DNA from 2 places in the Mesorhizobium sp. M2E.F.Ca.ET.209.01.1.1 genome. Region 2 is predicted to be linked to the other one. Evidence: predicted binding sites of a transcription regulator. Region 2 holds the regulator's gene; the other holds the start of a gene.
What was found. The regulator PhoB, encoded in region 2, activates phosphate uptake and scavenging genes when phosphate is short. The targets are predictions, from matches to a motif close to TGTCATNNANCTGTCAT.
Positions count from the first base shown of each region.

Region 1: a site for PhoB is predicted at 1,992-2,008, ahead of EN852_RS32390 (YdcH family protein). Genes of this name have one in related genera too.

Region 1 is NZ_SADP02000031.1:42,996-47,288, forward strand. It holds gene EN852_RS32380 (lytic transglycosylase domain-containing protein) at 1-60, opposite strand, end outside; gene ispG (flavodoxin-dependent (E)-4-hydroxy-3-methylbut-2-enyl-diphosphate synthase) at 239-1,489, opposite strand; gene EN852_RS32390 (YdcH family protein) at 1,743-1,922, opposite strand; gene EN852_RS32395 (DUF465 domain-containing protein) at 2,164-2,367, shown strand; gene EN852_RS32400 (IclR family transcriptional regulator) at 2,392-3,192, opposite strand; gene EN852_RS32405 (transporter substrate-binding domain-containing protein) at 3,357-4,187, shown strand.
Region 2 is NZ_SADP02000012.1:27,295-31,587, reverse strand. It holds gene EN852_RS21440 (winged helix-turn-helix domain-containing protein) at 1-1,241, opposite strand, end outside; gene EN852_RS40905 (DUF1127 domain-containing protein) at 1,352-1,609, shown strand; gene phoB (phosphate regulon transcriptional regulator PhoB) at 1,736-2,425, opposite strand; gene phoU (phosphate signaling complex protein PhoU) at 2,443-3,150, opposite strand; gene pstB (phosphate ABC transporter ATP-binding protein PstB) at 3,171-3,974, opposite strand; gene pstA (phosphate ABC transporter permease PstA) at 3,971-4,293, opposite strand, start outside.

The DNA.
Region 1 (4,293 bases), on a different contig from region 2:
GGACCGCGACTGCGGCGGATCGGCGAGCGCCTGACCAGCCCAAAGGAGCCAAACCGACATCACGCAAACGGCAACCGCCATGGCAAGGATTGAGCGCCGAGCCCGTGTCGAAAACCGCTCCGGCGAGCCAGATGATGGTGTCTTCGAGAACCGGAGCGGAGCGGACTGGTAGTCCGTGAGCACCGGAAGCACAGAAGACGCCTTCAGGTGGCCGCCGAAGTGGATTTTCGGCATGGGCTCATTCGGCCGCGGCTTTGCCGTGTCCGTACCGCTGCTCGATATAGTCGCTGACCATCTTCTCAAAATCCTGCGCGATGGACGGACCGCGCAGCGTCGCCGCCTTCTTGCCGTCGATGAAGACAGGCGCGGTCGGCGTCTCGCCTGTGCCGGGCAAGGATATGCCGATATCGGCATGCTTGGATTCGCCGGGGCCGTTGACGATGCAGCCCATCACCGCGACCTTGAGGTTCTCGACGCCGGGATATTTCTCGCGCCAGACCGGCATGTTCTTGCGAATATCGGCCTGGATGCTCTGGGCGAGTTCCTGGAACACGGTGGATGTCGTGCGGCCGCAGCCGGGGCAGGCGGCGACGATCGGCACAAACTGCCGGAAGCCCATGGTCTGCAAGAGTTCCTGCGACACCTGCACTTCGCGGGTGCGGTCGCCATTCGGCTCCGGCGTCAGCGAGATGCGGATCGTGTCGCCGATGCCCTGCTGCAGCAGGATGCCCATCGCCGCGGAAGAGGCGACAATGCCCTTGGTGCCCATGCCGGCTTCGGTGAGACCCAGGTGCAGTGCATGGTCGGAGCGGGTGGCGAGCTCGGTGTAGACGGCGATCAGATCCTGCACGCCGCTGACCTTGGCCGACAGGATGATCTTGTCGCGGCCAAGCCCGATCTCTTCCGCCATCTCGGCCGACAGGATGGCCGACTGGACGATCGCCTCGCGGGTCACTTCCTGCGCGGTGAGCGGCGAGCCCTTCGCCTGGTTGTCGTCCATCAGCCGGGTCAAAAGCTCCTGGTCGAGCGAGCCCCAGTTGACGCCGATGCGCACCGGCTTGTCGTGTTTGATCGCCATTTCGACGATCGCCGCGAACTGGCGGTCCTTCTTGTCCTTGAAGCCGACATTGCCGGGATTGATGCGGTATTTCGCCAGCGCCTCGGCGCAGGCCGGGTGATCGGCGAGGAGCTTGTGGCCGATATAATGAAAATCGCCGACCAGCGGCACATCGATGCCGAGCCGCAACAGCCTCTCGTGGATGCGCGGGACCGCCGCCGCGCTCTCGTCGCGGTCGACGGTGATGCGCACGATTTCCGAGCCGGCGCGATGCAGCGCCGCGACCTGGGCGACGGTCTGGTCGACATCGGCCGTGTCGGTGTTGGTCATCGACTGCACGACGACGGGCGCGCCGCCGCCGACGATCACACCGCCGACCGAAACGCCGACCGACGTCCGGCGCGGAAAGGGAGAGGAAAAATATCCGGTCATGCCGGCCGCCCTCATCTGAAAGTTCCGGGCATGAGGTGGCGGAGCAAAGATGGCTTGTCAATGGCAAGTAGCCGCAAGGCCGGCAAATCGACGGCCCGCGATCGGCGACCGCAGGTGGCCCACGCAACCCTCGGGCTACAAGATCCGCGCTAAAACGGTCGGCTGATTCAGTTAAAGGCAACAGGCCGGTGGCATGTCTTGCCACCGGTAGGTTGGCACCGCGGCGGGTGCGGTGATGTTGCCTAGGCTATGTTCAGTGTGCTGTGGGGCTTCCCTTCAGCTTTTCAATCTCGTCCTTGATTGCCAGCTTGCGTCGCTTGAGATTCACGATTTCGAGGTCGTCCACCGAAGGATGGTTCATCGCGTCGATAAGCTCACGCTCGATGTCACCGTGTTTCCGCTGCAACTCATCAAGATGGGATGCAAGAGACATGATTGGTTCTCCCTTTCATGGTTTCCTCGATTGCAGCCGTCGCAGGCACGTCCACCGCAGGTTGAGACTGTGACGGCACAATGACACTTTGCCACCAACCGATCTCGATGTCGAATGACACGTGGTAGCATTCCACGACAAAGTGAAATGTGATAAGGGCTGCGCGCCGGTCACAGACAGAAACCCGACCGGCCCCGCCCAGGCAGCCCGATTGGGCGACGCATACGCAAAACGGTAGATAATGTCCGAACAGGAACAGGCTGAAATACGCCTCGAATATTCCCGGCTCAAACAGGAACACGCCGATTTCGACGCCGCCATCAACGCGATGATCGCCACCGGCTGTGACCCGCTTCAGATCCAGCGCATGAAGAAGAAGAAGCTGATGCTGAAAGACCGGCTGTCGGCGCTGGAAGACCGCATCATTCCCGACATCATCGCCTGAGCGGACAGCTTCCGCGCTCGCCGTCTACGAGATCGAAAGCCGGGCGGCGCGCTCGCGCAGCAGCGCGACCAGTTCGTCAGTCCGCGCGTCCGATGTGTCGATCGGCACCACAAGGCACATCGTCGCCTCGACCTTGCCAGGCGCCGAGAACACGGGCGCTGCCAGGCATTTGGTGTAGGCATCGACCAGGCCCGACGTGACGCAATAGCCGGTGACGCGGGCCTTGCCGATGTCGTCGATGAAGTTGTCGAGCTCGATCTTGCGGCCGTCCGGCAGCACGAGATCGTCTTCCGTGACCATCGCCTCGATTCGGCTGCGATCAAAACCGGCCAGCAGCAACCGGCCCGAAGCAGTCCATGGCAGCGGGATCTGCAGGCCGGTGGCCGAGCTGATGCGGAATGGCCTCGTGCCCGGGCTGGAATGGATGATGGTGTATCGGCCGCTCTGCAGCATGCAGAGTTCCGACGTCTCGCCGGTCTCGCGTGACAGCGTGTCGACCTCCTGGCGGCCGCGCCTGAGCAGGTCGTTGCCGCGCATATAGGCCATGCCATAGAGATAGAGCTTCTTGCCAAAATAGACGCGATTGCCGTCGCCGGCCATTTCCAGGAGTCCCGCTTCGACCAACTCGCGCACCAGCGTGTAGGTGGTAGAGCGCGGCGCATTCAGCCCTTTGGCCAGCTCGCCGATGCCGATTGCGCGCTGGTTGGCGTGCAGGAATTCCAGGATGTTCAAGACCCTGTTGAGGCCCTTCTCGCGCGAGCCGGCCGGCCGCTCCTCCTGCGGGGCTTCCGCCGCCCAGCCGCTCATCGTTTCACCATCTTGCATTGTCGCTTCCTGATGCTAGTATCTGTCTTGTACAGGATACACACGTCTCTTGTAAGAGACAATCGCTGATTGCGATGCGTATTTCTGCTGCATTGGGGAACACACCATCAAAGGAGGTCGCCGTGAACGACACATCCGGCAGACGTGATTTTCTGAAACTGGGAATGGCGGGGCTGGCCACGGCCGGCGCACTCACCGCCATCAGCGCCGAGAAGGCCGCCGCGCAAGCCGCGTCCGACAGCGTGCTGCGCACCGCGCTCGACCGCGGCAAGCTGATCGTCGGCACCGGCAGCACCAACGCGCCGTGGCATTTCGAGAACGACGCCGGCGAATTGGTCGGCATGGACATCACCATGGGCCGCATCCTCGCCAAGGGCCTCTTCGACGACCCGACCAAAGTCGAGTTCGTCACCCAGGACCCGGCGCAGCGCATCCCGAACGTGACGACCAACAAGGTCGACATCACCATCCAGTTCATGACCATGACCGCGCAGCGCTCGCAGCTGATCCATTTCTCGCGGCCCTACTATGTGGAGGGTGTGGCGCTGCTGACGCTGCCCGGCTCCGAAAACAAGACATTCGACAAGCTCTTGGCCAATGGCGCCAACACCCGCGTTTCGATCCTGCAGAATGTCGATGCCGAAAGCTCGGTGCATTTCGCCTTGCCGCAGGCTCAGGTGCTGCAGATCGATACCCAGGCGAACGTGCTGCAAGCGCTGGAATCCAAGCGAGCCGACGCCGCGGCCGTCGATCTGTCGACCGTGCGCTGGCTCGCCTCGCGCAACCCGGACAAATATTTCGATGCCGGCAAGAGCTGGTACTCGATGCTCTACGGCGCCGCCGTCCGGCAAGGCGACCTCGATTGGCTGACCTTCGTCAACCAGACCTTCACTATCGCCATGTTCGGCCACGAGACGGCGCTCTACGATGCCGCCTTCAAGGAATATTTCGGCCAGGAGCCGCCGCCGCGCCATCCAGGCTTCCCGGTCATCTGACCTGGCCATACGACCAAGCCGGCGGAAGGGCGCGCGCTCTTCCGCCTGTTTTTCCTCGACATCGGCCACGCCGATGACGAACCTGTGTTCGTCACCGCGAGCCATT
Region 2 (4,293 bases):
ATGAGGAGAGCCCAATGGTCTGCTTCAAGAAGCTGAGCGGCGCGCTCGCAATGCTCGATGGCGTCTTCGTAGCGGCCGAGGTAAAGGCAGGTCAGGCCAAAGTTAACTCGCACCTCAAACGAGTCCGGTTCAAGGCGTAGCGATTCCTCATGGGCCGCCAGCGCCTCATCGTTGCGTCCCAGCGCGGCCAGTGCCCGCGCCCTGGCGGCATGAGCCTCGGCCAATGTCGCATCCAGCGCGAGCGCCTTTTCGGCGGCTGATAAGCCTGACTCCTCCGATCCCCCGAAATGCAGGAACGCTTGGCAGAGGGCGACCACAGCCCAGGCGCGGGCGTAATCAGGATCGATCTCCAACGCCTGCCGGCAGAAGCGAACGGCGATCTCCAAGCTTCTCGCTCCCTGCTGCGTGAGGTAGTGCCGACCCAGGAGATAGAGCTGATAGGCCTTCGGGTCTTGCGTTGAGCGGCTCTCGATCGCCGTCTTTTCGGCCGGCAGCAGCCTGATCTTCAGCGCCGCCACGATGGCCTGCGCGATTTCGTCTTGCAGCGCAAAGATGTCTTTCAGTTCGCGGTCATAGCGCTCGCCCCAGACCTGGCTGTCCTTGCTTGCGTCGATCAGCTGCGCCGTGATCCGCACCCGCCCGCCAGCCTTGCGCACGCTGCCTTCGACGACGTATCGAATCTTCAGCCGCTGCGCCAACTGCCCTATCTCGACAGCCTTGCCCTTGAACGTGAACGTGGTGTGGCGCGACAGAACGTTGAGCGTAGAGACCTTCGACAGGTCGGTGATGATGTCCTCGGTGATGCCGTCGCTGAAGTATTCCTGCTCGGGGTCGCCGCTCATGTTGACGAAGGGCAGAACGGCGAGGGAGGGCGCTTCGGGGAGCGCCGGCTTCACCTCCGTTCCTTCCTCTTGGGGCGGGTTCCTTATCGCGATCATCGGTCCGACGAATCGGTAGCCGCGGCGCGGGAGCGTCTCGATCCAGCGCTCGCCGCCGGGTTCTTCCCCGAACACCCGGCGGAGTGCCGCGATCTGGGCAGTTAGATTGCTTTCTTCAACGGCGAGACCGGACCATCCGGCATCCATCAGCGCAGCCTTGGAGACGGGTGCGCCCGCTCGCTCCACCAGCACGCGCAGGAGTGCAACCGCTCGCTGTCCCAATGCGAGGGGCTCGGCATTTCGAAACACGATTCCCGTCTCGGTATCGAGACGGAACGGTCCCATTCGGTGGATCGTCACCATGGGCCGAAATCTACTCGACTTCGGAAACTTTTCCGAACTCTTTCAGGAGCATTTCAGGTCTTTCCGCCGGAGAAGGCAGAGACTGCATAAACATTTCCGGGAGGTTCGACGTGACAACTAGTGTGAAGTCCCTGCCGCCATACGCAAGGCCGCATGCCTGGCGTCGCTGGTCCTCTTCTGGTGTCGGGCGCGTTCTCGGCAAACTGGTGGGCTGGTGCCAGGATGAAGTATTCCGGATCGCCGCGATCGAGGAACTGACTAGGCTCAACGACCACTATCTCGAGGATGTGGGTATCGATCGCAGTGACATCGGCCCGATCGTCGATGCCACGGTGAAGCGCCTGCGGGAAAGCCGGAGGAAGGCTTGAGGCCAGGCGAGCCGGGCCTCATGCACATCCCCCCGCATCGCCACTACTGCGGCATCGGCAACCGCCTGCTATTGAGTTCTGCCCCTCGAACATGATTTCGATCCATCGGGATGGCGGGGCTCTAGCCTAGTCTTCCCTGATCGCATACCCCGCGCCACGAATGGTGCGGATGACATCGGGCATGCGGCCGTTGTTGACGGCCTTGCGCAGGCGTCCGACATGAACGTCCACCGTGCGCTCGTCGATATAGATCGTCTCGCCCCAGACATTGTCGAGCAGCTGGCTGCGCGAGAACACGCGGCCGGGATGCCGCATCATGAATTCGAGCAGCCGGAACTCGGTCGGGCCGAGCCTGATCTCGCTCTTCTTGCGGTAGACGCGGTGCGATTCGCGGTCGAGCACGATGTCGCCGACCTTGAGCACGCTGGACAGCACCTCCGGCTTGGCGCGGCGCAGCAGCGCCTTGACGCGCGCCATGAATTCCGGCGTCGAGAACGGCTTGACCAGATAGTCGTCGGCGCCGGTGGACAAACCTCGAACCCGATCGCTTTCCTCGCCGCGCGCGGTCAGCATGATGATCGGCAGCCGCTCGGTCTCGGGCCGCATCCTCAGGCGCCGGCAAAGCTCGATGCCGGAAACCGCCGGCACCATCCAGTCGAGCACGAGCAGGTCGGGAACGTTTTCCTGCAGGCGGATTTCGGCCTCGTCGCCGCGGGTCACCACTTCAACCTGGTAACCCTCGGATTCGAGGTTGTAGCGGAGCAGCACCCCCAGCGGCTCCTCGTCCTCCACCACCATGATGCGTGGCGCGATCATCGGGGTAACCTTTTCCGTCAGGCCGCCGGCGCCGACATTGCCGTCTCGTCCTGCTTGGGACGGTTGGCGGGCAATTGCATGCCGGTCAGCACATAATAGGCGTTCTCGGCGATGTTGGTCACATGGTCGCCGATGCGCTCGAGATTCTTGGCGCAGAACAGAAGATGCGTGCAAGCGGTGATGTTGCGCGGATCTTCCATCATGTAGGTCAGGAGTTCGCGGAACACGGAGGTGTATTTGACGTCGATGCGCTCGTCGTCGTTGCGCAGCTTGGCCAGCGCCGAAGCATCGCCCACCGTGTATTCCTGGACTACCGCCTGGACCTGGATCAGCACCAGCTGCGCCATGGAATCGATCGAATGTGTGAGGTCGCGCGGCGCGGCGCTGATGCCGACCGAGCCGACGCGCTTGGCGATGTTCTTGGCAAGATCGCCGATGCGTTCGAGATCGCCCGCCATGCGGATCGAGCCGACCACGTGGCGAAGATCGTCCGCCATCGGCTGCCGCTTGGCGATCAGCGTGATCGCGCGGTCGTCGAGCTCGCGCTGGCGCGCGTCCATGATGGTGTCGTCGGAGACGACGCGCTGCGCCAGCGCATTGTCGGTCTCCAGCAGAGCCCTGGTCGCGGCGCCAACCATCGAACCGGCCAGGTCGCCCATGTCGTTGATCAGCCGGCTGATCTGCCTCAGATCCTCGTCGAACGAGGCAACGGTATGTTCGGCCATGATGATGTCCTCGTATGAACTCAGCCGAAGCGGCCGGTGATGTAGTCCTGCGTGCGCTTCTCACGCGGCGAGGTGAAGATCTTCTCGGTCCGGTCGAACTCCACCAGCTCGCCGAGATACATGAACGCCGTCTGCCGCGACACGCGCGCCGCCTGCTGCATGTTGTGGGTGACGATGACGATCGTGTAGTCGGCCTGCAATTCGTCGATCAGCTCCTCGATCTTGGCCGTCGACAGCGGATCGAGCGCCGAGGCCGGTTCGTCGAGCAGGATGACCTCCGGCTTCACCGCGACGGTGCGGGCGATGCACAGGCGCTGCTGCTGGCCGCCCGACAGGCTCTGGCCGCTGGCGTTGAGCTTGTCCTTGACCTCGTTCCACAGCGCGGCGCGCTTCAGCGCCGACTCGACGCGGTTGTCCATCTCGGCCTTGCTGATCTTCTCATAGAGCCTGACGCCGAAGGCGATGTTTTCGTAGATCGACATCGGGAACGGCGTCGGCTTCTGGAACACCATGCCGATCTTGGTGCGCAGCAGGTTGAGGTCCTGCGAGCGGTCGAGGATGTTCTTGCCGTCGAGCAGCACCTGGCCCTCGGCGGTCTGCTTCGGATAGAGCTCGTAGATGCGGTTAAGGACGCGCAGCAGCGTCGACTTTCCGCAGCCCGACGGCCCGATGAATGCGGTCACGCTGCGCTCCGGCAGGGACAGGTTGATGTCCTTCAGCGCCTTGGACTGGCCATAGTAGAAGTTGAGGCCTTTGACCTCGATCTTGGCCTTCTCGACGGTCGTGTCGGCTACGTTCAGGTCGGTGGACAACATCGGTTTCATCTGTCCTCTCTGCGTCCGGTCAGGCTGCGGGCGAAGATGCTCAGCCCGAGAACCGTCAGGGTGATTATGAGAGCGCCCGTCCAGGCCAGTTGCTGCCATTCCTCGTAGGGGCTGAGAGCGAACTGGAAGATGGTCACCGGCAGGCTGGCCATCGGAGCATTGAGATTGCTCGACCAGAACTGGTTGTTGAGCGCGGTGAAGAGAAGCGGCGCCGTCTCGCCGGAGATGCGGGCGATCGCCAGCAGGATGCCGGTGACGATGCCCGACATCGCGGCGCGGTAGGCGACCGAACGGATAACCACCCAGCGCGGCGCGCCGA